DNA from 2 places in the Bradyrhizobium sp. USDA 4501 genome. Region 2 is predicted to be linked to the other one. Evidence: riboswitches for the same ligand, from Rfam matches in the RefSeq annotation. Region 2 holds a riboswitch; the other holds the start of a gene.
What was found. Region 2 has a riboswitch for glycine ahead of ACVWZM_RS36105 (D-amino acid dehydrogenase). Riboswitches for the same ligand answer to the same signal wherever they lie in the genome.
Positions count from the first base shown of each region.

Region 1 (14,674 bases), 160 kb from region 2:
GCTCGAGGAGCTACCCGGGCAAGACACCGGCCTCGGCGCGTCCGAACTGCGGATGCTGGATCTCGTCGCCGACGGCGAGACAAGCCCACAGGTCCTTTCAAGCGAGCTGAACAGGGAACGCGGCGTGTTCGATTTTCAGGAAGCGGAGCTGATCCTGGACCGGCTCGCCTATTGTCCATCACCGGTCCTGACCGGATTCCCCGCGGAGATCGAAGCGCCCGACGATCTGAAGGCCCGAAACAACCGACTCCTGCACAGTCGGCTGTCGCTCACCGATTTCGGCCAGGAAGTGTCGGATCGCGAGCTCGACTTCAGCCAATACAACACGATCCATCGCTGGTGGGGCGGCACCGAACTGACCAATGAGCGGCTGTGGCGCTGGGACGCCGAAAGCCGGGCCTTGGTTGCCCCGTAAGCCTGATCCGCACCTGTGTGCGCAATCAGCCTATGCCAGCGTCTTCTCCCGGCTTGCGATCAGTGCCCGCAAATCCTCGGTCACCGCGACCGACTGATGGGTCTTCTGATCGGTCGCGACCCAGATGATCTCGCCGGTGGCGCGCAAATCATCGGAGCCTTTGGCGAAGATCGCGAGCGCAAGATTGATCGAGGAGCGGCCGATCTTGGCGACCCGCACGCAGACCTCGATGTCCTCGTCGAACCGGATCGGCGCCTTGTACTCGACGACCGATTTGACAGTGTGGAAGTCGATGCCGGTCCGCGCCACCTCGCCGAGATAGTCGTAGCCGAGCGCGCGGAAATATTCGGTGATCGCGGTGTCGAAATAGGTGAGGTAGTGCGCGTTGAACACCACGGCCTGCGCGTCGACCTCCGAATAGCGGACGCGAAACGGGAAATGGAACCAGAATTCCTCGCGCATGTTTCCTCCTGCCGCGGGCCGGACCATTCCGTCATTCCGGGGCGCGACGCAGTCGCGAATCCGGAATCCGGAAGTCGTGGATCGAGATTCCGGGTTCTCGCTTCGCGAGCCCCGGAATGACACCGAGTGAATCACGCGTCAGAGACGCAGCACGACGTAGCTGCAACAATGGTGCGCTTTACTCCGCCGCCTGCGCATAATCCTCGACCGGCGGGCACGAGCACACCAGATTGCGGTCGCCATAGACGTTGTCGACGCGGCCGACCGGGCTCCAGTATTTGTCCGAGCGCGACACGCCGGCCGGGAAGCAGCCCTCGGCGCGGGTGTAGGCCCGGTTCCAGACATCGTCGGCGATGTCGTGCACGGTATGCGGCGCGTGGCGCAGGGGCGAGGCCTCGACCTTCCAGCGGCCCTTCTCGATCTCCGCGATTTCGTCGCGGATCGCGATCATGGCGTCGCAGAACCGGTCGATCTCGAACTTCGATTCCGATTCCGTCGGTTCGATCATCAGCGTGCCCGCCACCGGGAAGCTCATGGTCGGCGCGTGGAAGCCGTAGTCGATCAGGCGTTTTGCGATGTCGTCGACGGTGACGCCGCTGGTCGTCTTCAGCGGCCGCGGATCGACGATGCACTCATGCGCAACGCGGCCGCGCTCGTTGCGGTACAGCACCGGAAAGTGCGGCTTCAGCCGTGCGGCGATGTAGTTGGCGTTGAGGATCGCGATCTCGGTGGCGCGCGTCAGACCTTCGCCGCCCATCATCAGGATGTAGATGTAGGAGATGGTCAGGATCGACGCCGAGCCAAACGGCGCGGCCGACACCGGGCCGATGGCGTGCGCAGTTGCCCCGTCGGTTGCGGGATGGCCCGGCAGATAGGGCGCAAGATGCGCCTTCACGCCGATCGGGCCCATGCCGGGGCCGCCGCCGCCATGCGGAATGCAGAAGGTCTTGTGCAAATTGAGATGGCTGACATCGGCGCCGTAATCGCCGGGCCGCGACAGTCCGACCTGCGCGTTCATGTTGGCGCCGTCGAGATAGACCTGGCCGCCATGGGCATGCACGATGTCGCAGATCTCGCGGATATGCTCCTCGAACACGCCGTGGGTCGACGGATAGGTGATCATGACCGCGGCAAGGTTGGCGGAGTGCTTCTCCGCCTTGGCGCGAAGATCATTGACGTCGACGTCGCCGCGCGCATCGCACGCGACGACCACGACCTCCATGCCGACCATCGCAGCCGAGGCCGGATTGGTGCCGTGCGCGGAGGAGGGGATCAGGCACACCTTGCGGTGCGGCTCGCCGCGCGCGAGGTGATAGCCTCGGATCGCCAGCAATCCGGCATATTCGCCCTGCGCGCCGGAGTTCGGCTGCAGCGAGACCGCCTCATAGCCGGTGATGTCGCACAGCCATTGCTCCAGCCGCTTGAACAGCGCGTGATAGCCCTTGGCCTGATCCGCGGGCGCGAACGGATGCAGATTGCCGAACGCCGGCCAGGTCAGCGGGATCATCTCCGTGGTGGCGTTGAGCTTCATCGTGCAGGAGCCGAGCGGGATCATCGCGCGGTCGAGCGCGAGGTCACGATCGCTGAGCTTGCGCATGTAGCGCAGCAGCTCGGTCTCGGAACGATGCGTGTTGAATACCGGATGGCTGAGGAAGGCGCTGGTGCGCCGCAGCTCCTTCGGCAGCGCCTCGTGCGCACCGGCCTCGATCTCGGCATAGCTGAGCTTGCCGCCGAACACGCGCCACACCGCCTCGACCGTCTCCGGCGTCGAGGTCTCGTCGAGCGCGATGCCGAGCGTGGTCGCGCCGATGCGCAGATTGATCCGCTCCGCCTGCGCGCGGGTGACGAGCTCGATCTGCTTGCTACCAGCCTCGACGGTTACGGTATCGAAGAACGCTTCGCTGGTCGGCGCGAAGCCGAGCTTGCGCAGGCCGGCCGCGAGCACGGTGGCGCGGCGATGCACGCTGCGTGCGATATGGGTCAGGCCCTCGGGACCGTGATAGACCGCATACATCGAGGCGATCACGGCGAGCAGCACCTGCGCGGTGCAGATGTTCGAGGTCGCCTTCTCGCGGCGGATATGCTGCTCGCGGGTCTGCAGCGCGAGGCGATAGGCGGGCTGCCCACGCGAATCCACCGAGAGGCCGACGATGCGGCCGGGCAGCGAGCGCTTCAGCGTGTCGCGCACCGCCATATAGGCGGCGTGCGGTCCGCCATACCCCATCGGCACGCCGAACCGCTGCGCCGAGCCGATCGCGATGTCGGCGCCGAGCTCGCCGGGCGAGGCGAGCAGCGTCAGCGACAGCAGGTCCGCCGCGACGATCGCAAGCGCGCCCTTGGCGCGCAGCGACGCGATGGCAGGCTTGAGGTCGCGTACCGCGCCCGATGTGCCCGGATATTGCAGCAGCGCACCGAGCACATCGGCGTTGTCGAGCTCGGTCAAGGGATCGCCGACCACCAGCGCCCAGCCCAGCGGCGCGGCGCGCGTGCGCATTACCGCCAGCGTCTGCGGATGCACCTCCTTGTCGACGAAGAACACCTTCGCCTTGACCTGCGAGTGCCGCTCGGCGAGCGCCATCGCTTCCGCCGCTGCCGTCGCCTCGTCGAGCAGCGAGGCGTTGGCGACGTCGAGCCCGGTGAGATCGCAAATCATGGTCTGGAAGTTGAACAGCGCCTCGAGCCGGCCCTGGCTGATCTCCGGCTGGTACGGCGTATAGGCGGTGTACCAGGCCGGGTTCTCCAGAATGTTGCGCTGGATCACGGCGGGCAGGATGGTGCCGGAATAGCCCTGGCCGATCAGCGAGGTGAACACCTGGTTCTGCGCGGCGAGCTCGCCCATATGCGCGAGCGCCTCGGTCTCGCTCAGCGCCCGGCCGAGATCGAGCGGCGCCTTCTGCCGGATCGACGCCGGCAGCGTCTCGTTCATCAGCGCCTGCAGGCTCGCGGCGCCGACCGTCTCCAGCATCGCGTTGACGTCGCGCGGCGACGGTCCGATGTGGCGGCGGACGAAATCGGTGGCGGCTTCGTTGATCGGCTTGAAGGGCGCGTTCATGACGTGATCCTCGGAGTGATCCTTTAGGCGGTGTGCGCGGCGTAGGCGGCCTCGTCCATCAGGCCGCCGAGCTCGCCCTTGTCGGCAATCTTCAGCTTGAAGAACCAGGCCTTGCCGCCGGCGTCGGAATTGACCAGTGCGGGCTCGGCGGCGAGCGCGTCGTTGACCTCGACCACCTCGCCGGAGATCGGCGCGTAAACGTCGGAGGCGGCCTTGACGGATTCGACGACAGCGGCGGCCTCGGCCTGCTTCAGGCTGCGGCCGACCTTGGGCAGTTCGACGAACACGACGTCGCCGAGCTGCGACTGCGCATAGTCGGTGATCCCGATTGTGGCGACGTCGCCCTCGATGCGGAGCCATTCGTGGTCGGACGTGTACAGCGTCGTCATGGGGTCGATCCTTTGGCGTTCAGCGTTTGTAGGTATTGGGGACGAAGGGCGTAGCGGCGACTTTCAGCGGCAGCCGCTGGCCGCGCACTTCGGCGAAAACGGTGGTGCCGACGGCGGAAAGGGCCGTGGGCAGGTAGCCCATCGCAACCGGCGCATTGAGGCTCGGGCCGAAGCCGCCCGAGGTCACCTTGCCGATCTGCTCGGTCGAGCCGGCATCGGCGAACAGCGCGGCGCCTTCGCGCACCGGTGCGCGGCCGTCAGGCTTCAGGCCGACCCGTCGGCGCGCAGCGCCATCTGCGAATTGCGCGAGAATTTTGTCGGCGCCGGAGAAGCCGCCGGCGCGGGCGCCGCCGCTGCGGCGAACCTTCTGCACCGACCATTCCAGCGCGCCTTCGACCGGCGTCGTCGTGGTGTCGATGTCATGGCCATAGAGGCACAGCCCGGCTTCGAGCCGCAGGCTGTCGCGCGCGCCGAGCCCGATCGGCAACACGTCGGGATTGTCGAGCAGCGCGGTGACCAGGGCTTCCACCTTGTCTGCGGGCACGGAAATCTCAAAGCCGTCCTCGCCGGTATAGCCGGAGCGCGAGACGAAGCAGTCGACGTCACTGAGCCGGCGCGGACCGGCATCCATGAATTTCATCGAACCGACATCTGCACAAAGTTTCGCCAACGCCGATTCCGCTTTCGGGCCCTGCAGCGCGATCAGCGCGCGGTCGGCCAGCGAGATGATCTCGCAGGCGTCGGAGAGATTCGCGCGCAGATGCGCCTCGTCCTCGGCCTTGCAAGCGGCGTTGACCACCAGGAACAGGTGATCGCCGAAATTCGCCACCATCAGGTCGTCGAGCAGGCCACCGTCATTATTGGTGAATTGCGCGTAGCGCTGCCGTCCCGGCGCGATGCCGACGATGTCCTGCGGCACCAGTTTTTCCAGTGCGAGCGCGGCATCCGCGACCTTGCCGGATTTGGCCTTCAGCACGAGCTGGCCCATGTGCGACACATCGAACAGGCCGGCTTCCTTGCGGGTGTGCAGGTGCTCCTTCAGCACGCCAGCCGCGTATTGCACCGGCATGTCATAGCCGGCGAACGGCACCATCTTGGCGCCCCGCGCAAGGTGCAGCGCGTGCAGCGGGGTCTGTTTCAGCGGGGAGGTTTCGCGCGCAAGCATCACAGGGCCCTCGCGGTTCCCGCCGGGGACCTATTTCCCCTTGAGAAACCTGCAGAAAGCCCCATCTGTCGCTGTGCCTGAGAGTATTATCCCGTCGGCGGACGCATCGGGGCGAACCCCAGCGTCTCTTTCCAGATGTCAGACGTCACGCGGTCCTTTTGCCTGAGAGTTTCCGGGGCGGTTGCTCCTTCGGCGCCGGCGGTAAGGCCGGTCTCTCCCGACGTGACTAGGTATAGGTAGGTAGAAAACACGGCGCCACCAAGACTGTCAACGCAGCTGCAGCAACTATCCAATGGGCTTTGTGCTGCCGCGGCAAGCCCATGATCCGCCTGCACAGTTTCTGGACACCGCAGCTGGCAATGTCTAAAAGCGTTCGGCCGGAAAATGACGCCTTTTTGCGGCTGGCCGGCCACTTTTTCCGATTGGATGAACATGAGCAGCGTCAACGACATCAGGTCGACATTTCTGAACTACTTCAAGGCGAACGGGCACGAGATCGTGGCCTCGTCGCCGCTGGTGCCGCGCAACGACCCGACCTTGATGTTCAACAATGCCGGCATGGTGCAGTTCAAGAACGTCTTCACCGGGATCGAGAAGCGTCCCTATCAGCGTGCCACCACGGCGCAGAAATGCGTGCGCGCCGGCGGCAAGCACAACGACCTCGACAATGTCGGCTACACCGCGCGCCATCTCACCTTCTTCGAGATGCTCGGCAACTTCTCGTTCGGCGATTACTTCAAGGAGCGCGCGATCGAGCTGGCCTGGAACCTGATCACGAAGGAGTTCGGGCTGAAGAAGGACAAGCTGCTCGTCACCGTCTACCACGACGACGACGAGGCGGCGGGCCACTGGAAGAAGATCGCCGGCTTCTCGGATGACCGCATCATACGGATCGCGACCTCGGACAATTTCTGGGCGATGGGCGATACCGGCCCGTGCGGGCCGTGCTCCGAAATCTTCATCGATCGCGGCGAGCACATCTGGGGCGGTCCGCCGGGCACGCCTGAGGAGGACGGCGACCGCTTCCTGGAGTTCTGGAACCTGGTGTTCATGCAGTACGAGCAGGTGACGAAGGAGGAGCGCGTGGCGCTGCCGCGTCCCTCGATCGATACCGGCATGGGCCTGGAGCGCATGGCGTCGATCTTGCAGGGCGTCGAAAGCGTGTTCGAGAGCGACCTGTTCCGCAACCTGATCGATGCGGCATCGTCGGCGCTCGGCCATGGGCCGAACGCGCGGAACGTGGCGTCGTACCGGGTGATCGCGGACCATCTGCGTTCGTCGGCTTTCCTGATCGCCGATGGCGTGCTGCCGTCGAACGAGGGCCGCGGCTATGTGCTGCGCCGGATCATGCGCCGCGCGATGCGCCATGCGCAGCTGCTCGGCGCGAGCGAGCCGCTGATGCATCGGCTGGTCTGGGCGCTGGTCCGCGAGATGGGCCAGGCTTATCCGGACTTAGTGCGCGCTGAGAAGCTGATCGAGGAGACGCTGCGGCTGGAAGAGACGCGGTTCCGCAAGACCCTGGTGCGCGGATTGTCGCTGCTCGACGAGAAGAGCGCCGGCCTCAAGAAGGGCGACATGTTCGACGGCGACACCGCCTTCACCCTGTACGACACCTTTGGTTTCCCGCTGGACCTGACCCAGGACGCGTTGAAGTCGCGCGGTATCAGCGTCGACCAGGCGGCGTTCACCGACGCGATGGAGCGCCAGCGCATCAAGGCGCGTGCGTCCTGGGCGGGCTCCGGCGAGGCGGCGAGCGAAGCGATCTGGTTCCCGCTGCGCGAGAAGCTCGGCGCGACCGAGTTTCTGGGCTACGAGACCGAGAGCGCGGAAGGCGCGGTGACGGCGCTGATCAAGGACGGCGCCGAAGTCGCGAGCCTCAAGGCCGGCGAGAGCGGCGCGATCGTCTTGAACCAGACGCCGTTCTACGGCGAGTCCGGCGGCCAGGTCGGCGACACCGGCGTGCTGACCGGGGAGGGCGTTAAGTTCCGCGTCACCGACACGCAGAAGAAGGCCGGCGATCTCTTTGTGCATCTCGGCACGGTGGAGCAGGGCACGCTCGGTGTCGGCACCGCATTACAGCTCGAGGTCGACCACACCAGGCGCTCGTCGATCCGCGCCAACCATTCGGCGACGCATCTGTTGCACGAGGCGCTCCGCCAGGTGCTCGGCGATCACATCGCGCAGCGCGGCTCGCTGGTGACGCCGGACCGGCTGCGCTTCGACTTCGTGCATCCGAAGCAGATCACGCCGGAAGAGCTCGCCCGGATCGAGGACATCGCCAACGATGTCGTGCTGGAGAATGACGAGGTCACGACCCGGGTCATGGGCGTCGACGATGCCCGCGAGGCCGGCGCCCGCGCGCTGTTCGGCGAGAAATACGGCGACGAGGTTCGCGTCGTGTCGATGGGCAAGGGCGCCCGCGATCACGGCCAGAACGCGCTTGGCTGGTCGGTCGAGCTCTGCGGCGGCACCCATGTCCGCCGCACCGGTGACATCGGCATGATTTCCGTGACCAGCGAGGGCGCGGTCGCGTCCGGCGTGCGCCGTATCGAGGCGCTGACCGGGCATCATGCGCGCAAGCACGCCAACGACACCATCGCGCTGGCCAAGACCGCGGCGCTGGAGCTGCGCACCACGATCGACGACGTGCCGGCGCGCATCACAGCTCTGATGGAAGAGCGCAAGAAGCTCGAGCGCGATTTGTCCGACGCCCGCAAGAAGCTCGCGATGGGCGGCGGCGGTGCGTCGAACGGCGCCGCCTCAGCCGTTCGCGAGGTCGGCAATGTCAAGCTGCTGGCGCGCGCGGTCGAGGGCGTCGAGACCAAGGATCTCAAGAGTCTCGTCGACGACGGCAAGAAGCAGATCGGCTCGGGCGTGGTCGCGATCGTTGGCGTCACCGAGGACGGCAAGGCCGGCATCGTGGTCGGCGTCACTGCCGATCTGACCGCGCGGTTCAACGCGGTCGAGCTCGTGCGCAAGGGCTCCGAGGTGCTCGGCGGCAAGGGCGGCGGCGGCCGGCCCGACATGGCGCAGGCCGGCGGGCCCGACGGCGCCAAGGCCGACGCCGCGCTGTCGGCGATCGAACAGGCCATGACCCAACAGGCATCGGCTGGCGCCTGACGGAGAGGCTGATCGTGGCGACGGCTCCGCTTAAGCCCACGATCGGCGATCCCGGGCTGCGCGACCGTCTCTACGAGCTGCTCGAACGCGATGATCTGCCGCATTCGGGCGGCTTGCGCTTTGCCCGGGTCATCGTCGCCATCATCGCCGTCGATGTGCTGGCGGCGATCCTGGCCTCCGTGCCCGAGATCGACGCGCAGTTCGGCTGGCTGCTGACGACCATCGAGATCGCGGCGGTCATCGCCTTCGCGCTGGAATATGCCGCGCGGCTCTGGAGCGTGGTCGGCCACTCGCTGCGCGACATGACGCCGGCGCGGGCGCGGCTGGAATACGCCTTCTCGGCGCTCGGCGTGATCGACCTGCTGGCCTTCCTGCCGTCGGCCGTCGCGCTTGCGACCGGCGACAAGACCGCGCTGGTGCTGTTCGGCATGCTGCCGTTCCTCAAGCTGGTGCGCTATTCGACCGCGATGCGCTCGCTGCTGGCGGCGCTACATGCCGAGCGGCGCACGCTGTTCGGCTGCGTGGTGATCCTGACCGGCGCCGTGCTGCTGTTTGCCTCGCTGCTCTATGCCATCGAGCACAGGGTGCAGCCGGACAAGTTCGGCACCATGCCGCAGGCGATGTGGTGGGCGATCGTGACGCTCGGCACCGTCGGTTACGGCGACGTCGTCCCGATTACGCCGCTCGGCCGGACCGTCACGGTGGTCGCGATCGTGGTCGGCTTCGCGATGATCGCGCTGCCGGTCGCGATCATCTCGACCGCGTTCGCCGACGAGGTCCGGCGCCGCGACTTCGTCGTGACCTGGGGCATGCTGGCGCGGGTGCCGCTGTTCTCACATCTTGGCGCTGCCGATATTTCCGACATCATGCGCTTGCTGCGGTCGCAGACCATCGAGGCCGGCGAGGTCTTGGTGCGGCGCGGCGATGCGGCGTCATCGATGTATTTCATCACCGCGGGCGAGGTCGAGATCGACCTGCCGAGCCAGCTTGTGCGGCTTTCCGACGGCGCGTTCTTCGGCGAGATCGCGCTGCTGCGGCGGACCAGCCGCTCCGGCACGGTGACGGCGGCGCGCAAGACCAAGCTCCTGGTGCTCGATGCGCAGGACTTCCATGCCCTGATCGAGCGCATGCCGGCGCTCGCCGCGCATGTCCGGGAGACCGCCGAGGCGCGGCTTGCCGACCCGATCGCGGCCGGCGGCGACCTTGCCGCCGCAGAGATCGCCCAGGCGCCGCGCGAAATCGACGGCGGCATCCGCGACTAGAACCTCATTCCGATTGAATCGGAACGAGGCCTCGATTCTTCGTTTGGCGCGTTTTCTGCACGCGAACCGGTATCCACTTCGCTCGAAAACGCTTAGTCCCGTCGCAGGAACACGTAATCCGCCGAGTAGGCCGCTCCCTTCAGCGCGCCTGATTTGTCGCAAGCGCCGCTGAGCTCGCCGCCCGAGGTGTTGATCCGCTGCACGGTTGCGACGCCGGAGAAGAGGCCGTTGCCGCGATGGGCGATCACCTCGAGCTTCAGCCAGGGAATATCGGCGGCGGTGGCGCCGGGTGTGCTGCCGGCGGTGCGGGCGGTCACGACGCTGCCGTCGACATGCTCCCAGTTCGGACCCGCATAATGCCGGCCGACCGTGCGGCCGTCGGCGATCAGGGTGGCGATCGGTTCGCGGAACGACCAGGCGAGCTTGCCGTCGGTGACCGGCTTGCACTCATAGACCTGCACGCCCTCGGCATGGACGGTGAGGATCTTGGACTCGCCAGGCGCCGCGACGGCGTCGGGCAGGGGATCGGCAGCGAATGCCGCCGACGTGGTGAGCGAGAACGATGCGAGCACGACGGCTCTGACAAGGGCCACGGTCATGCTCGCACCTGTCTTCCCAGGATGACGGCCTCAGGCCGCGATCGCCTTCACGAGGTTGTCGGATACCTTGTCGAGGAATCCGGTGGTCGAGAGCCAGCGCTGGTCGGCGCCGACCAGGAGCGCGAGGTCCTTGGTCATGTAGCCCTCTTCGACGGTCGCGACGCAGACCTTCTCCAGGGTGGTGGCGAACTTTGCCAGCGCCTCGTTGTTGTCGAGCTTGGCGCGATGGGCGAGGCCACGGGTCCAGGCGAAGATCGACGCGATCGAGTTGGTCGAGGTCTCCTTGCCCTTCTGGTGCTCGCGGTAGTGGCGGGTCACGGTACCGTGCGCGGCCTCGGCTTCCACGGTCTTGCCGTCCGGGGTGAGCAGCACCGAGGTCATCAGGCCGAGCGAGCCGTAGCCCTGGGCCACGGTGTCGGACTGCACGTCGCCGTCATAGTTCTTGCAGGCCCAGACATAGCCGCCGGACCATTTTAGCGCCGAGGCCACCATGTCGTCGATCAGGCGGTGCTCGTAGGTCAGGCCCTTGGCGTCGAATTCCTTCTTGAACTCGCGGTCGAAGACGTCCTGGAAGATGTCCTTGAAGCGGCCGTCATAGACCTTCAGAATCGTGTTCTTGGTCGACAGATAGACCGGGTAGTTGCGCATCAGGCCGTAATTGAACGAGGCGCGGGCGAAATCGGTGATGGAGTCGTCGAGATTGTACATCTCCATCGCGACGCCGGCGCCGGGCGCCTTGAACACTTCCTTCTCGATCACGGTGCCGTCCTCGCCGACGAACTTCAGCGACAGCGTGCCCTTGCCGGGGAACTTGATGTCGGTGGCGCGGTACTGGTCGCCATAGGCATGGCGGCCGATGATGATCGGCTTGGTCCAGCCGGGAACCAGGCGCGGCACGTTCTTGCAGATGATCGGCTCGCGGAAGATGCAGCCGCCGAGGATGTTGCGGATGGTGCCGTTCGGCGACTTCCACATCTGCTTCAGGCCGAACTCCTTCACCCGGGCCTCGTCGGGGGTGATGGTGGCGCATTTGACGCCGACGCCGACCTTCTTGATGGCTTCGGCGGCGTCGATGGTCACCTGGTCGTTGGTCTCATCGCGGTATTCCATGCCCAGATCGAAATAGAGCAGTTCGACATCCAGGAACGGGTTGATCAGCTTGTCCTTGATGTACTGCCAGATGATCCGGGTCATCTCGTCGCCATCGAGTTCGACGACGGGGTTGGATACCTTGATTTTTGCCATGACGGGGAGGCCCTCTTGGGAACGGCGCGCTTTTGACGGCGGGGGTGGAAAATACGCCTGCGCTATAGCACCGCCCGGGGGCGGGCGGAAGCGGAGGGGTTATGCACTTTCAGCCCATCTTTTCACCGAGAACCGCCACTCTGGACGGACCAGAATAGCGCCTCTCGGCCCTTGTTCTTGACGGGTTTTCTTCACGCGAACCGGTGCCCGCTTCGCTTGAAAACCCTCTAAAACGCCGCCTGCGTCGCGGTCCCGGCCACGATGTACCAGGTCACGAACAGGCCCGCGATCAGGGCCCCCGGCAGGCTCGATCCGGTCCGCCGCCAGGTGAAGGTCGCGATCACGGCGACGATCGCGAGAAGGGGCACGAACTGGATCGCGACGATGGTCGAGAGCGGCACGAAACCGGGGTCCGGGACCGGGTTGAACAGCTTCCCCGTCAGCCACAGCGTGCCGTATTGCAGCACCAGCAACACGATGAAACCGAACGTCAGCACCAGGATGTTGGTCAGGTACAGCGCCCCGCGCGGCGCATCCATGGTCGAGAAATTCCGGTGCAGCACGTGCAGCGCCACGACGAAAAACGCCGTGAACGGAATCAGATAGATCAGGAAGATGAGGAATTGCTTCGCGCTCATCAACTTGAGTGCGACGATCCAGAAGCGGAAGTCGATCTTGAAGGCGAGGTCGGCAAGCCACAGCGCGGCGTAGCCGACCGCGACCGAAGCCAGCGCGATCACGATGGATTGACCGACGAGGCCGGCCCGGGTGGTGCGCCTTGGGGCGAAGGGCATCAGCGCCAGCGTGATCAGGCCGTTGATGATGGCCCAGACCAGGATCTGGTTGGTGATGCCCTGCGGCAGGAATGCGCTGGGGGCCACGAAGGTGCCGCCCAGCGCGAAGGCCGGATAATAGGTCAGCGCCGGGATGAAGGCGGACAGGATGAACGCCGTGGTCCAGCGCCGGCCCTTGGCAGCCTCATGCGGCGGCATGGTGCCGTCGGCAACCGCCGGCAGCCGGAGGCGGGAGAACGTCTTGGCTTCCAGCAGCCCGTCGAACGTCCCGATGACAAGGGCAATGAAACCGATGAGGGCGATGAGCGTGCCGATCTCCTTGCGGAACCAGATCTGATCGTCGACCGGGCGCGGGGTGCCGCCCTTCAACGTCTTGGCGAACCAGTCCAGGCTGTAGCCGATCGTTTCATGCGAGATGTGCTCCGCCGGATGGGTCATCGCCGGGGTGTACAGCGCCCGCGCGGTGCCGTTGGCTGGATCGCCATAGACCTTGCCCGGCTCGACCGCGCCTTGCGTGCCGAACAGCGCCCAGAGCTTTGGGCTCGTGGTGACGTCGCGGGCCAGCTGGACGCCCCACATCAGGTCGGGGAATTCCTCATACTGGGCGAACACCAGCGCGGTGTTGCGCGGCCACGACGTGGTGCCCTCGGCCGCGAACGGCTTGCCGGTGGACGAGCCCTCCAGCACCATCGACTTGTAGTCGTTGGGCTGAGCTGCGGCGGCCGCCAGCACGGTCCAGCCGCCCATCGAATGGCCCTCGAGCCCGATATTCTCCTTGTCGACGAATTGGAGGCTGCGGAGATAGGCAAGGCCGTCAGGTCCGCCAAAACCGTTGGCGAAGGAGGGCGGGTCGCTGTAGCCATGGCCGGTCTGGTCGAGCGCCAGCACGACATAGCCACGGCGGGCGAACTCGATGGCGAAGCCGTCCTGGGTCTCGCGAGAATTGATGTAGCCGTGAACGGCGAGGATGCCGGGCGCCGGAATTTGCGCGGTCGCGTTCGGCGGGACATAGAGCAGGGCACTCATGGTGTTGCCCTTGGCGCCCTTGAACCTGACATCCTCGATCCGGATGCCGCCTGCGGTCTGCGTGAGGTGGGCGAGCAGGCCCCCCGCCACGATCAAGATCAGGCCCACAATCGCCAGCGTCCATCTGCCCCGCATCGTCGTCCCCCCAATGTGCTTTGACCCAAGTGCTTCGACCTAAAGTGCTTCGGTCCAAAGTGCCTCGCCGTTCAACCGGCGTCTCAAGCGTGCCTTTACAGCTTCGCTTTGGTTGTGGTTGATAGCCTATCCGAAGGCCAAGCGCGCACAAGCGGCGGGCCTCGTTCTGTGCGATCGGGATTCCGATTCAGGATTCGCAATCGCCGCTAACCCTGTTATCTGCTTGGAGAAATTGGTCCCGCACAAAACCGGTGCAAAGCTGGTTGCGGGGACCAGTATGAGACTTTGAATCAGCCGCTTCGGAAGCTGATTCAAAATCTTCAGATGTTGAATCAGAAAGTGAAGTGAGATGTCCGGCACCGACAAGACCAAGGCAGGGCACGACCTTGCCGGTCCCGTCGTCATCCTGGTCGAGCCGCAGCTTGGCGAGAACATCGGCATGGCCGCGCGCGCGATGGGCAACTTCGCGCTGTCGAGGATGCGCATCGTCAACCCGCGCGACGGCTGGCCGAACATTGCCGCCCAGCGCGCGGCCGCAGGCGCCGACCACATCATCGGTTCCGTCGAGCTGTTCGACACCGTCGAGCAGGCGATCGCCGATCTCACGCTGGTGTTTGCGACCACCGCCCGGGCCCACGACCAGGCCAAGCCGGTGGTCGGGCCGGAGGGCGCGGCGGGTGAGATCGTCGGTCATGTCGCATCCGGCGGCGGCGCCGGCATCCTGTTCGGGCGCGAGCGTGCCGGCCTGACCAATGAGGAGGTCGCGCTCGCCAACCGCATCATCACCTTCCCGGTCAATCCGGGCTTCGCCTCGCTCAATCTGGCGCAGGCGGTGCTGTTGATGGGCTACGAGTGGTTCAAGCTCTCGACCGCGGGTGCGCTGCCGTTCGCGATGCCCGAGCGGTCCGAGCCGGCCTCCCAGCACCAGATGCAGGCGTTCTTCGACAACCTCGTCGCCGAGCTCGATAAGGTCGAGTTCCTGCGGCCGGCGGAGAAGCGCGACACCATGC
Region 1 covers NZ_JBSSEX010000001.1:7,639,127-7,653,800, forward strand. The annotation lists gene ACVWZM_RS35255 (hypothetical protein) at 1-415, shown strand, start outside; gene ACVWZM_RS35260 (acyl-CoA thioesterase) at 446-877, opposite strand; gene gcvP (aminomethyl-transferring glycine dehydrogenase) at 1,056-3,929, opposite strand; gene gcvH (glycine cleavage system protein GcvH) at 3,953-4,318, opposite strand; gene gcvT (glycine cleavage system aminomethyltransferase GcvT) at 4,338-5,483, opposite strand; glycine riboswitch at 5,625-5,713, opposite strand; gene alaS (alanine--tRNA ligase) at 5,916-8,603, shown strand; gene ACVWZM_RS35285 (cyclic nucleotide-gated ion channel) at 8,615-9,865, shown strand; gene ACVWZM_RS35290 (DUF3455 domain-containing protein) at 9,958-10,464, opposite strand; gene ACVWZM_RS35295 (NADP-dependent isocitrate dehydrogenase) at 10,495-11,709, opposite strand; gene ACVWZM_RS35300 (alpha/beta hydrolase family protein) at 11,937-13,664, opposite strand; gene ACVWZM_RS35305 (TrmJ/YjtD family RNA methyltransferase) at 14,014-14,674, shown strand, end outside.
Region 1: it holds a riboswitch for glycine, as region 2 does, so the genes downstream of both, gcvT (glycine cleavage system aminomethyltransferase GcvT) here and ACVWZM_RS36105 (D-amino acid dehydrogenase) in region 2, are expected to answer to the same signal.

Region 2 (14,674 bases):
AATCTTCATTTGCCCGAACCCAACGTGACCGATGATCCTGCCACGGTCGGTCCGGTCGATATCGTGCTGTTCGCGGTCAAGCTTTGGGACAGCGAGACGGCAGCCAGGTCGTCTCTCCCCCTGGTCGGACCGCGCACCCGGGTGATCCCGTTGCAAAACGGGGTCGATAGCGCGGAGAGGATCGCCCCGATTCTCGGCGCCGACAACGTGGTCGCTGGAAGTGCCTACATTGCTACAGTGCTGTCCGCGCCTGGCGTCGTCACCCACACGAGCCAGTTCGCGCGCATGGTCTGCGGCAGAACCGACGGTAAGCCCGATGACGGCCTCAAGGCCTTTGCCGACGCCGCTCAAGCGGCCGGCATCGACATCTCGGTGTCCGACGGGATTGACCGCGAGCGCTGGCAGAAATTTGTATTCCTCGTCGGACTATCAGGCGCGACCGCAACGACTCGCCAGCCGCTAGGGCCGATCCTGGCCGACCCGGATACGCGAGCGTTCTTTTACAGCCTGATGAGCGAGGTGGTGGCGGTCGGCCGTGCCAGGGGCGTTCCCATTCCGGAGAATTTTGCCGAGGACCGAATGAAATTCGCGGAAGCCTCGCCGCCCACCTTCAAGGCTTCCATGCTGCACGATCTCGAACGCGGCAACCGGCTCGAACTCGACTGGCTCGCCGGAAAGGTGGTGGAGTTCGCCCGCCCGCTTGGCATTCCTACGCCAGCCAACAATGCGGTCTATGCCATGCTCAAGCTGCACAGGATGGGTAACGCCCGCGCCTAGTCCACCCGACGATTTGTGCTGAATTTCCCCTCTTGCAAGAACGCGATGGTCTGCGCGATCGCTTCCTTGTTGCGCACCAGCCAGGGATGCGAGGTGCGGATCACGATGTGATCGGCCATGCCCTCGAGCCTGGTGTTGGTAACCGACACCCGGCCGTCATGCGGCCGCGGCAGGGCCATGGAGGTGATCGGATAGACCGAACGGTTGCCGGCGATGATGCCGGCGGAATAGTCGAGCGGCGGCAGCAGCGCGCTGGTTGCGGCATCGCGGCGGGTGACGAGCTGCTGGCCGGCCGGACCGAAATAGGCGCGATAAGCCGCGAGGTACTTCAGGCGGTCGGCGATCTCGCTACCGCCGTTCGGTGTGCCCAGCATCACGACGCGGCCGAGCCGCGCCGGGCGATGCCTTGCCAGATAGACGCGTGCCAGAAGCCCGCCCATGGAATGGCAGACGAAATGCACGGAGCCGTCGAGGCTGCGCGCGAATTGATCAAGCGAGAGGTGGATGTCCTCGGCCAGCGCGTCGAGCGGCTTGCGCCGGCTGTCATAGTCGAGATTGAGGGTGGCAAAGCCGGCCGCCCTCAGCGCCAGCTCCATCCTGCGAAACGAGCGCGCCGTCCTGCTGATGCCGTGCAGCAGGACGACGCCGTCAAGTGTGGACGCCGCTTGACGCCGGTCGCTCACTTATAGTCGCGCTCTTGCCACCACGGGAAATAGTCGGGCATGTCCGACGACACCTTGTTCTTGAACTGCGCGGGGCGCTTCTCCAGGAACGACACCACGCCTTCCTTGACGTCGTCGGAGCGGCCGCGGGCATAGATGCCGCGGCTGTCGACCTTGTGCGCCTCCATCGGATCGTCAGCGCCCATCATGCGCCACATCATCTGGCGGATCAGCGCCACCGACACCGGCGCGGTCTTGGCCGCGAACTCCTTGGCGAGCGCACGCGCGGTCGGCAGCAGATCGTCCGGCGGCACCACCTTGCTGACGAGCCGGCCGGCAAGCGCTTCCTGCGCCGGGAAGACGCGGCCGGAATAGCACCATTCCAGCGCCTGCGAGATGCCGACGATGCGCGGCAGGAACCAGCTCGATGCGGCCTCCGGCACGATGCCGCGCTGGGAGAACACGAAGCCGAAGCGCGCGGCGTCGGAGGCGATGCGGATATCCATCGCAAGCTGCATGGTGACGCCGATGCCGACCGCCGGGCCGTTCACGGCAGCGATCACCGGCTTCAGGCACTTGAAGATGCGCAGCGTCACTTGTCCGCCGCCGTCGCGCACCTGCGGATCGCTGTAGTCGACGCTGCCGTCGGCATTGCGCTTGACCGGACCGCGCCGCGCATCGCGGTCGAACGTGTTGGCGCCGGAGGAGAGATCGGCGCCGGCGCAGAAGCCGCGGCCCGCACCCGTCACGATGATGGCCCTGACATCGTCGTCCTTGTCGGCTTTGTCGAACGCGTCGATCAGCTCCCGCTGCATCGTGGCGTTGAAGGCGTTGAGCTTGTCGGGCCGGTTCAGCGTGATGGTCAGGATTTGCTCGGCGACCTCGTACTTGATCGTCTCATACGCCATGGGGATGATTTCCTCTCGGTTTTCTTGAATGAACGGCGCTGGCGCGCGTCTCCATCCAGTTAACCCGGCAATTATCCGTTGTGAAGAAGAGGGATGCGCGGGCCTGGCTCCGCGCATCCTGACTTGCGTTGAGGCGCTGCTTTACTTCTTCGGCGGCGCGGGCCACGGCTTCTGCGGGCCGCGCAGGCCTTCGAACGCCTTGCCCATGCCGAGCACGCCGATGTCGTCGAAGCGGCGGCCGATGATCTGGACGCCGATCGGAAAGCCCTTCTTGTCGTAGCCGCCGTTGATCGACAGCGCCGGGTTCTCCGACATATTCCACGGCACGGTAAAGCAGATGTGCTCGAACGGCTTTGCCGGGTCGTTGAGCGGCGCGGCGAACTCGGCCGGGAAGTTCACCACCGGCGATACCGGCGAGACCACGTAGTCGACCTCGCAGAACAATTTCGCGGCGGCCGCGCGGATCGCCATCGTCATGTTGAAGCCGCGCACCACATCGACGCCGGAGAGCTTTGCGCCGGCCTCGGCCCAGTTGAGGATGTAGGGCAGGGTCTTGCCGCGGTCGGCCTGCGACAGTTTCGACAGCTCGTCCCAGGTCCTAGCGCGCCAGAAATTGTCGAGCCCTTCGAGCATCTCGGGCGTCAGGATGCCGTCGATCTCGGTGATGACGGCGCCGGCGGATTCGAACGCCTTCGCAGTCTTCACGACGACCTCGCGAACCTCCTTCTCGACCTTCTGGCCGGAGCCGGCGTCGAGCATCAGCCCGATGCGCAGCTTGCGTGGCGACTTCTCCAGCGCCTTCCAGTTCACCTCGAGCGCCGGCAGGCTCATGCCGTCGCGGCGATCGGGACGCGACAATACGCTCATCATCAGCGCGGCGTCGTCGACGGTGCGGGTCATCGGACCGGCGACGCGGCCGACATAGGGCGGGTCGATCGGCACACGGCCGAGGCTCGGCTTCAATGCGACGAGGCCGCACCAGTTGGCCGGCAGCCGCACCGAGCCGCCGATATCGGTGCCGAGATGCAAGGGACCATAGCCGGCAGCACCTGCCGCGCCAGCGCCGGCGCTCGAGCCGCCGGGGTTCTTGCTGACATCCCAGGGATTGCGGGTCAGGGGATGGAACGAGGACAGGCCCGACGACAGCATGCCGTAGTCCGGCATCGTGGTCTTGGAGAAGATCACGCAGCCGGCCTCGCGCAGCCGCGCGGCGGGCGGTGCATCCTTCTCCGCGGGCGCCAGCTTGACGCTCGCCGCGCCCAGCGGCACCGGCTGCCCCTTGGTCGCGACATTGTCCTTGATGGTGGCGGGAACGCCATCGAGCGTGCCGGCCGGCTCGGCCTGCTGCCAGCGCTCGGTCGAGGTCTTGGCGACCTTCCGCGCCCCTTCCGGGTCGTACAAATACAGCGCCTTGATGTGCGGCTCCCAGGTCGCGACCTGGGAGATGATTTCCTCCAGCACCTCGGACGGCGAGAATTGCTTGGCACGATAGCCGGCGAGCAGGTCGACGGCGGAGAGATCGTGCAGCGACGTGATGGCGTCCCCTTTGGGCTTATGCATGCGCACCTGCCGGCATGCGTTTCTCGATGATGCGGGCGAACATGCTGGCGCCGATCGGCAGGATCTTGTCGTCGAGAACGTAACCGGGATTGTGAACGGGCACGGAGCCGTCATGGCCGACCCAGAAATACGCGCCGGGAATGGCCTGCATCATGTCGGCGAAATCCTCGCTGCCCATCTTGGGTGTCGAGCGGGTGATCACCTTGGCCGGATCGACGACGGTGCGCGCGACTTCCTCGACCACGCGGGACTGCTCTTCCTGGTTCACCAGTACGCTGAAGCCGTCGCGGATCTCGACCGAGATTTCGGCGCCATATGCCGCCGCAAAGCCGGCGGAGATTTCGCGCATGCGCTTGCGGATCAGCTCACGGATCTCGTCGGAGAAGCAGCGCACCGTGCCGCACATCCAGGCTTCGCCGGGAATGACGTTGTACGCCGACCCGGAATGGATCTGCGTGATCGACAGCACCGCAGCCTGCAGCGGATCGACGTTGCGGCTGACGATCGACTGCAACGCCTGTCCGAGCGTCATTGCGATCACGACCGCGTCCTTGGAGCGCTCCGGCATCGCGCCATGCGCGCCGTAGCCCTGGATCCTGATGTCGAAGAAGTCGGCTGCGGCCATTGCCGGGCCCGGCAGGATCGCGATCTCGCCATGGTTGAGGTCGGGCGCGTTGTGCAGGCCATAGACCTCGTCGCAGGGGAACTGCTTGAACAGGCCGTCCTTGATCATGGCGCGCGCGCCGCCGAGGCCTTCCTCGGCCGGCTGGAAGATGAAATGCACGGTGCCGTCGAAATTGCGGGTCTCGGCGAGATAGCGCGCCGAGCCGAGCAGCATCGTGGTGTGGCCGTCATGGCCGCAGCCATGGAAGCGTCCGGGAATGGTCGAGCGCCACTTCAGATTGGTGTTCTCCTCCATCGGCAGCGCGTCCATGTCGGCGCGCAGGCCGATCTTCTTGGTGCTGTTGCCCTTGCCCTTGAGCACACCGACCACGCCGGTGCCGCCGAGGCCGCGATGCACCTCGATGCCCCAGCTCGTCAGCTTGTCGGCGACGATGCCCGAGGTGCGGATCTCCTCGAAGCCGATCTCGGGATGCGCATGCAGATCCCGTCTGATGGCGGTGAGTTCGTCGGCAAAACTGTCGATGCGCTCAATGGTCGGCATGGCTCTCTATCCGTTTGTGCGTGATGGGGAGGTGGGTGTGAAAGTAGGGCCGTTCGGCTTGATACGAATGCCGGGACGCAAATGTTTCCATGGCAGCGTGGCGGTATCGGCGGGCATCGCGCCGGGAGCGGCGCAAATCAAGAGCTTCTCGGCGATCGGCTCGAAATCGGCACGGAAGTGTACCGAGCTCTTGTTGACCAAAATCTTCTGTGCCGTCGGCTCGATGCCGACATAGCGGTACATCGCCTGGTCGGCAAGCTGGGCCTTGTAGGAGCCGACCACGACGCGGACGTCGCCGACCCGCAGGCAGGCCGAGGGGCCCATGTCCATGTCGCGGCCGCCGAAATAGGGACCGGGAGCCACGAATTTGCCATCCGAGAGCTGTTCGACGACAAAAGTCTCCCGGTATGGCGCGTCGCCGGGAATGCCGGACTTGCCGCCGAGCTCGAGCGTGACTGATGCCCCGACACCGGCGCTGTGCGCGGCCTTCGCGGATTGCGGGTCGTAGATCACGCCGGTTGCGGCACTCGCCTTGTTGCGCACCAGCGCGCGCAGCATGCCGGTGGTGTCGGAATCGCCGCCGGCGCCGGGATTGTCCTGGGTGTCGGCGATGATGATCGGCCGGCTCGCCGATTTCGCCAGTTCCATCGCCAGCCGCACGCCTTCGTCGGGCGAATAGATCCGGCCGTCGAAATCGTCCTCATGGCTCTCGACCAGGGCGACGACCTTGTCGGCGGCGGCATCCGCATCGGCCTGGGTCCGGCCGTACGCGAATACGCTCGGCCCGCAATCCCTGAAATCGGCGGCCGGGAAACCCGGCGCAAACGACAGCGTCGGCACCGCGTCGCTCTCGAGGGCGGCGAGCTTCTGATAGATGCCCTTGGTCGGCTGGTCGTTGGTGCATTGCCAGCTGATCGGGATCAGGAACGGCAGTTGCCGGAACGCCTTTGCGAAGCGCTGCCTGGACTTGAGCATCAGCGCCAGATGCCGGGCGCAGGCGCGGCCGGTTTCGGCCATATCGACATGCGGATAGGTGCGGTAGGCAATCAGCGCATCGGCATGCTCGATCATCTTTGGCGAGACATTCGCATGCAGATCGAGGCTCGCCACCAGCGGCAGGTCGTTGCCGATCGCCTTGCGCACGCGGGCCAGCGTTTCGCCTTCGCCGTCGTCATAATGCTCGGTGACCATGGCGCCGTGCAGGTCGAGATAGACGGCATCGATCGGTCCGGCCGCGGCGATGCCGTCGACCATTTCCGTCACGATCCGCTCGAACGCATCCTTGCTGACATGCGCCGACGGGCTCGCCGCGGCGAAGATCGTCGGCACCAGCTCCCAGCCATTGGCTTCCGCCGCCTCGACAAAGCCGGCGAGGCCGACATTGATCTTGCGCATGACCTTGAGCACGTCGGCGCCATGCGTCATCGACGGCCAGCCGCCGCCATGCACGAAATCGTCATAGGTTGCCTTCGTCGGTGCGAAGGTATTGGTCTCGTGCAGGAAGCCGCCAACGGCAATGCGGGTCATCAAGTCGGTCTCGATACGTTTCTTCGATCATGATGCGATCATAACGACGCGCGTCATGATCTCATCTCGTTGGTTGGAGCGTGATCTCCGGGGAAGACCGGTGTCCACCTTCAGGGCCACGCTCTAGCGCGCGACGTTAAGCGTGTCGTCGCGCCCAGCGCAAGCCGGGGAGCACCAGCGGATTTGCATGCCCTGTGGGCGGAAAGGCTTGAGGCTAAAGACCTAGGCCGTCGCCACAATGCCTTCCGAAACGGGGCGGAAGTTGGCGAAGTCCCAGCCGCGACCGGGCGCCGCATCGAGCAGCGCGCGGGTATAGGCCTGCTGCGGATTGGTCAGCACCTCGGCGGCCGGTCCCTGTTCCACGACGCGGCCATGCTGCATCACGGCGACGTCGTCGCAGATTTGTGCGGCGACGCGCAAATCATGCGTGATGAACAGCAGCGCGATGCCCAGCCGCCGCTGGATTTCGTCGAGCAGATCCAGCACCTGCGCCTGCACCGAGACGTCGAGCGCGGACACCGCCTCATCCGCGACGAGCACGTCGGGATCGAGCGCCAGCGCGCGCGCGATCGCGATGCGCTGGCGCTGGCCGCCGGAGAACTGGTGCGGATAGCGCGAGATCGCGTCGGGCGGCAGATGGACGAGCTCGAGCAGCTCGCGCGCCCGCGCCAGCGCGTCCTTGCGCGGCATGCCGTAATTGACCGGGCCTTCCGCGATGCTCTCGCCGACGGTGACGCGCGGATTGAGCGAGCGGTAGGGATCCTGGAAGATGATCTGGATCTTCTGGCGATGCGGCTGCAACAGCCGGCGCGACAGGTCGGAGATCTCGCGGCCGGCGAGGCGCACCCCGCCCGAGGTCGGATCGATCAGGCGGACGATGCAGCGCGCGACCGTCGACTTGCCGGAACCGCTTTCGCCGACGATGCCGAGCGTGCGGCCCTTGCGCAGAGTGAGCGTGACGTTGCTGGCGGCGGCGACCTCGCGGGCTTTGCCGTACAGCGACCGCTCCCGGTAGACCTTGCTGAGCTCGTTGGCTTCCAGCACCACGGGCTCGGTCGTCTCCGGGCGCGGCGCGCGCGGCACCAGGCTCGGCACCGAGGACAAGAGGTTGCGGGTGTACTCCATCTTCGGATTGCGCAGCACGTCCTGCAGCGGGCCGGTTTCGACCAGGTGGCCGTGCCGCATCACCGCGACGCGGTCGGCGATCTCGGCCACCACGCCCATGTCGTGGGTGATAAACAGAACCGCGGTGCCGTGATCGCGTTGCAGGTCGCGGATCAAGGTGAGGATCTGCTTCTGGGTGGTGACGTCGAGCGCGGTGGTCGGCTCGTCCGCGATCAGGAGCTTCGGCTCCAGCACCAGCGCCATCGCGATCATGATGCGCTGGCGCTGACCGCCCGAGAGGCGGTGCGGGTAGGAGGAGAAGATGCGCTCCACGTCCGGCAGCCGCACATGCTCCATCATCGCCAAAATCTTCTGGCGCCGCGCGCGGGCGTCGAGATCGGTATGGGCACGCAGCACCTCGTCGATCTGGCGGCCGACCGGCACGACCGGATTGAGCGCGGTCATCGGCTCCTGGAAGATCATCGCCATCCGCGTGGCGCGGAGTTGCCGCAGCCGCCGGTCGCTGGCGGTGAGCAGTTCCTCGCCGACCAGTTTGATGCTGCCGCCAGACGGCACCAGCGTGCCCTTCTGCTGCAGGCCCATCACGGTGAGCGATGTCACCGACTTGCCCGAGCCGCTTTCGCCGACCAGGCACAGCGTCTTGCTTTCACGTACCTGCAGCGAGAGGTCGTCGATGATGCGATGCGCATCCGCCTTGCGGCCGAGGCCGACGACGAGATTGCTGATGTCGAGGACGACGTTGGTCATGTCAGGGTCTCTTGGCGCTGTGAAGGAATTTACCCACTGTCATTCCGGGATGGTGCGCCAGCACCAGACCCGGAATCTCGAGATTCCGGGTTCGATGCTTCGCATCGCCCCGGAATGACGGCTTCAGAAGAGCTGAAGCCGTCACTTGCCCTCACGCTGCTTCATGCGGGGATCGAGCGCGTCGCGGGCGGCGTCGCCGATCAGGTTGACGCTGAGAATGGCGATCGAGAGCAGCAGCCCCGGCCAGAAGATCAGCGACGGTTTGACCTGGAAATAGGCGCGGCCCTCGGCCATGATGTTGCCCCAGGTCGGCGTTTCCGGCGAGATGCCGGCGCCGAGGAACGACAGGATCGCCTCGGTCAGGATCGCGGACGCGCAGACATAGGTGCCTTGCACGATCAGCGGCGCGATCGTGTTCGGCATCAAATGCCGCCACATGATCTTCGGCAGGCTGGTGCCGAGCGAGATCGCGGCCTCGACATAAGGTTCCTCGCGTGCGGTCAGCACCACCGAGCGCACCAGCCGCGCCACGCGCGGGATCTCGGGGATGGTGATCGCGACCATCACGGTCCAGATGCTGGCGCCCGACAGCGACACCACGGCGATCGCGAGCAGGATGGCGGGGATCGCCATCAAGCCGTCCATCACGCGCATCAGCACCGCATCGACCCAGCGGAAGAAGCCGGCGACGAGGCCGATCAGAAGGCCGATGGCGATCGAGCAGACGGCGGCGCCGAGCCCGATCACCAGCGAGATCCGTGCGCCGTAGATGATGCGCGACAACAGGTCGCGGCCATAAGCGTCGGTGCCGAGCAGATATTGCGCGCTCGACGGCTTCAGCCGCTGCGACGGCGTCAGCAGCAGAGGATCGTGCGGCGCAAGCAGCGGCGCGAAGATCGCCATAAGGATGATGAGGGCGAGGCTGATCGTCGCAACCGCGATGATCGGCGTCGACGTCAGGAAGCCGAACTTGACGCGGAACGGCCGGGTGACGGGAAGCGAGGATTCGGGAAGGGTTTCGATCGCCATTGCTCAGTACCGGATACGAGGATCGAGCAGGGTGTAGGCGAGGTCGATCAACAGATTGACCGCGACGTAGATACCCGACGTCAACAGGATCATCGCCTGGATCACCGGATAGTCGCGCGCCAGCACCGCATCGACGGTGAGGCGGCCGATGCCGGGCAGATTGAACACGCTCTCGGTGACGACGACGCCGGAGATCAGCAGCGCGAAGCCGGAACCGATCACCGTGATGACCGGCACGGCGGCGTTGCGCAGCGCATGGCGCAGCAGCACGCCGGTCTCGCCGATGCCCTTGGCCCGCGCCGTGCGCACGTAATCCTCGCCGAGCACATCGAGCATCGAGGCCCGCGTCATGCGTGCGATCAGCGCGACATAGATGAAGGAGAGTGTGCAGGTCGGCAGGATGAGGCGCTGGAAGAACGGACCGAAGCCGGCCGAGATGCTCTTGAAGCCCTGTACCGGAACCCAGCGCAGATCAATCGCAAAGATCTGGATCAGCACATAGCCGATGACGAACACCGGCACCGAGAAGCCGAGCACGGAAAGCCCCATCACGAAGCGGTCGATCCAGGTGCCGTGCTTCCACGCCGCGATCACGCCGAGGGGCACCGCCACCAGGATCGACAGGATGATGGTGGCCAGCGCGACCGAGATCGAGGGCTCGAGGCGCGGGACGATCATTTCGAGGATCGGCTTGTTCGAGATCAGGGAGACGCCGAGGTCGCCGTGCAGCAACTTGGCGATCCAGGTGTAGAACTGGATGTAGATCGGCTCGTTCAGACCAAGCGAGGTCCGAATGCGTTCGAGCTGTTCGGGCGTCGCGTTGTCGCCGGCGAGGATGGCGGCCGGGTCGCCCGGCGTCAGCCGCAGCAACAGGAACACGAACAGAGCCACCACGCCCATCACGGGAATGGCGGCGAGGATGCGGCGAAGCAGATATCCGAGCAAATTTGATCCGTTGGGTTGTGGTCGATGAAGTCCCCAGCGGGACCGTTGCACACCGGACCGTAGCACAGATGGTAGCAGACTCACGGTAGAACTTGAGCAAGTCCCATGCCATCGGTGCTGCGGATTTTGCGGTGCAGCTAATCAGTCCTGTTGGCCGCGATTATTCCTCCGGTGAAGTTCGAAGCAGTCCACTGGAAGGTGGATTGATTTCAGCTTTGCGGGCGTTGGCAGGCACGTCGAGCCCGGCACCGAACGTCGGCGCCATCGGCGGCGTGTCGAGGTCGCGCCAATCGTCGATCGCCTGGGCCACCATCTGCGCCGTCGCCGCCGACAGTGTCCAGCCGAGATGACCGTGGCCCGTATTGTAGAACACGCCCGGAATCCGTCCGGCGCGAACCACCGGCATCATGTTCGGCATCATCGGGCGCAAGCCCGCCCATGGCACGACTTTCGACGTGTCGATCTCTGGGAAATGATGCCGCACCCAGTCCACCAGCGGTTGAATGCGATCGGCGCGAATGTCGCGGTTGAAGCCGTTGAACTCGGCGGTGCCGGCGACGCGGAAGCGGTCGGCGCCGAGCCGGCTGGTGACGATCTTCGCAGCCTCATCGAGCAGGCTGACGGTTGGAGCATTCCGGCTTTGCGGCGCATCGAGCTGCACCGTGATCGAATAGCCCTTCACCGGATAGACATTGACGCGGTCGTTGAGCAGGCTGGCGAAGTGGCGGCTCGCCACGCCGGCGCAAATCACGATCCCGTCCGCCTGTAGCTGCTGTCGCGTCGCGACCGCAGCATCATGTGAAGCAGCTTCGTTCCAGCCGATGCGGAAGCCGTCATCGCCGTGTGCGATCGTGTCGACGTCGGCTTCATGGACGAAGCTCGCGCCACGGCGGATGCAGGCGTCGGCAAGCCCACGCGTGAATTTGTGAATATCGCCGGTCGCGTCCGACGGCGTGAAGAAGCCGCCATAGCAGGTTGTCTGCAGCGCGGGTTCGATGACGCGGATCTCGTCCGGGGTCACCGGCCGGCGGTCGAGCCCGCCTTGCTGCAGCAGCGTGTTGACCTTGAGGCCGGCTTCGAAGCCGGCCCTGTCGTGATAGACGTGCAGGATGCCGCGGCGTTCGAGATCGAAGGCGATGTTTTCGCGCTCTGCGATCGAGAACAGATGCTTGCGCGCTTCGATGGCGAGCTTCGTGGTCTCGATGGTGTTGCCGCGATAGCGCGTGATGTGGCCTACGAACTCGCCGATCCAGGAATATTTGTGCCAGCTCGGCTTCGGGTTCATCAGCAGCGGCGCGTCGCTTCTCAACATCCAGCGCAGCCCCTTCAGAATGGTCGCGGCGCTGTTCCATACCTCGGCATTGCTGGCGGAGAGTTGTCCGCCATTGGCGAACGAGGTTTCCATCGCGGCGTAGCGATGCCTGTCGAGGACAGTCACCTTGTAGCCGCGTTCAAGCAGGGCATAGGCCGTCGTTACGCCGGTGATGCCGGCGCCGATGATCGCGATGTGTGGCATGATAGTCGTCAGGCTCCCGTGGGTTAGAGTCGCCGAACCACCGGTGAAACCGGCATCGGCGCCCCATATGTCACGGTACCTGAGAGCTTGATCCGCATCGGGCTGTGGCCAGAAGCGAACTATCCCCTTCGGTGGACGTCATGGCCCTTGATGTGCGGCCATGTTCGTCTCTCTCCAGATCGTCCTGACGATACAGTCCTTTTGCCTGAGAGTTTCCGGGGCGGTTGCTCCGTCGGCGCCGAAGCCAACAACACGATTGTTGTCGCTTCGATCTCTCCCGCATCGTCGCGTTGAACGGCCGGACCGTAGGCGAAGCCTCAAAAATGGACAAGGCTAAATTTCGATCCGGCAGTGCCAACGTGTTGTGCAGTGCAAATCGATGTCAGTCCAGCGTCGCCAGCAGTGCCGCCATCAGGCGGCCGCGTTCGGCGAGGCTGTCGACCTCGATGTGCTCGTTGAGCGTATGTGCATCGGCGCCGCGAACGCCGAGGCCGTCGAGCGTGGGGATGCCCATCGCGCCGGTGAAGTTGCCGTCCGAGCCGCCGCCGGCGCTGCCGTGCGGCAGATCGAGACCCATCGCTGCAGCAAGGCCTTTTGCCTTTTCATAGAGCGCCATGGTGCCCGCATCGGGCTCCCACACCGGGCGGGTGACGCCGCGCGTCACCTTGAAGGTCACGTCGTTGGCGGTGCCCGACAGTGCCAGCATGCGCTCGACGCCACGGTCGAGATCGGCCTGGCGCTTGGCCATGCTGAGCGCTTCGCCGGTGCAGGTCGTCGCGACGCAATTGACCCACTGGCCGCCATGCACGATGCCGACCGAGAAGGTGCAGTCCTCGGTGGTCATGCCGTCGATGGCGATGATCTGCCGCGCCATCTCGCGGATCGCGGAGCGGCCGGAAGACAGCGTTGCGCCGGCATGGCTGGGCTTGCCGGTGGCTTCCAGGTTGAAGCGCGCGATCGCATAGCGGCCGGTGACGACGCCGTTGTTCGGACGGCCGGGCTCCGGCACCAGCACATATTTGTTGCGCGCGGCTTCCGCCTCGATGATGTCGCGCGTCGACGGCGTGCCCACCTCTTCGTCGGGGGTGAACAGCACGGTGATCGGCAGCGGGGTCGTGAAGGAGGCGCGCGCCAATTGCCTGATCGCCTCGATCGACAGGTAGTTGCCGCCCTTCATGTCGAAGATGCCCGGCCCGAAGCACTTGTTGCCTTCGCGCCGCCACTTCAGCTTCTCGATGGTGCCGACGGGGTGAACGGTGTCCAGATGGCCGGCGATCAGGATGCCGGGCTGGCCTTGTTTCGGATGGGGAAAACGGGCGCGGACGCAGCCCGCGAAGCCCTGGCGTCCGGCGATGCGCTCGATCGTCGCACCCATGATCGCCATCTCGCGGGCGGCGAGATCGAGCATGCGTTCGACCGCGGCGGCGTCCCAGGTCGGGCTTTCGCATTCCACCCAGCTGCGCAGGCCCTGCAGCATCGTTTCGGAATCAAAGGGGAGATTGGCGGGGTTCATCGTTGTTCTCTCTTGTTGTTCTGACGGCGCCGGCATCGCGCGCGCGTTACGAAAATCTCAGCCGACGATTTTGTAAAGCCAAAATCTGGCGCGCGGCCTCATTCGTTTGTGTACGTCCGATGCGACCTGAAACCGATTGACGCGCTTGGCGCTTGGTGCAAGTCTCGATTTCACAAGCCATACAGCATGTTAGTTCGCCTAAATAACGAACCACATGCATAACGAATAAGCCGGCTTTGACCAGTTACACGTCAGGAGAGATTGCATGTTCCCTATCTCGCGTTGGAAACACCGCACGCTAGCGGCCGCGTTGACGGCGCTCGCGCTGTCGTTCGCGCCGCAGGAATTGTCATTCGCGCCGCAGGCGATGGCCGCGGGCAAGACCATCACCGCGGTGATGCACTCGGATCTGCGCGTCATCGATCCGATCATGACCACGGCCTACATCACCCGCGATCATGGCTACATGATCTATGACACGCTGCTGGCGACGGATTCCAATTTCAAGATCCAGCCGCAGATGGCGGACTGGAAGGTTTCCGACGACAAGCTGACCTACACGTTCACGCTGCGCGACGGTCTGAAGTGGCACGACGGCGCGCCGGTCACCGCGGAAGACTGCGTCGCCTCGCTGCAGCGTTGGGGCAAGGTCGACGGCATGGGCCAGAAGCTGATGGACTTCGTCGCGAGCCTGGAGGCGACCGACGCCAAGACCATCACGCTGAAGCTGAAGGAACCCTACGGCCTCGTGCTGGAATCGATCGGCAAGCCGTCATCGCGCGTGCCGTTCATGATGCCGAAGCGTCTGGCCGAGACGCCGCCGGACAAGCCGATCCCGGAACAGATCGGCTCCGGACCGTTCAAATTCGTGCAGGCGGAATTCCAGCCGGGCGTGAAGGCGGTCTATGAGAAGAACAAGGACTACGTGCCGCGCAAGGAGCCTGCGAGCTGGACCGCGGGCGGCAAGGTGGTCAAGGTCGACCGTGTCGAGTGGGTCACGATGGCCGATGCGCAGACCGCGGTGAACGCGTTGCAATCCGGCGACATCGATTTCATGGAGAACCTTCCGTTCGACATGCTGCCGGTGCTCGAAGCCAATCCGGATCTCAAGATCGACGTCCTGAACAAGTTCGGCTTCCAGACCCTCGGACGCATGAACTTCCTCTATCCGCCGTTCGACAATCCGAAGGTGCGCCGGGC
Region 2 covers NZ_JBSSEX010000001.1:7,798,528-7,813,201, forward strand. The annotation lists gene ACVWZM_RS36060 (ketopantoate reductase family protein) at 1-777, shown strand, start outside; gene ACVWZM_RS36065 (alpha/beta fold hydrolase) at 774-1,460, opposite strand; gene ACVWZM_RS36070 (crotonase/enoyl-CoA hydratase family protein) at 1,457-2,347, opposite strand; gene ACVWZM_RS36075 (amidase) at 2,489-3,907, opposite strand; gene ACVWZM_RS36080 (M20 aminoacylase family protein) at 3,900-5,072, opposite strand; gene ACVWZM_RS36085 (M81 family metallopeptidase) at 5,079-6,599, opposite strand; gene ACVWZM_RS36090 (ABC transporter ATP-binding protein) at 6,822-8,471, opposite strand; gene ACVWZM_RS36095 (ABC transporter permease) at 8,613-9,500, opposite strand; gene ACVWZM_RS36100 (ABC transporter permease) at 9,504-10,445, opposite strand; gene ACVWZM_RS36105 (D-amino acid dehydrogenase) at 10,606-11,961, opposite strand; glycine riboswitch at 12,030-12,138, opposite strand; glycine riboswitch at 12,145-12,251, opposite strand; gene ACVWZM_RS36110 (M20/M25/M40 family metallo-hydrolase) at 12,344-13,474, opposite strand; gene ACVWZM_RS36115 (ABC transporter substrate-binding protein) at 13,740-14,674, shown strand, end outside.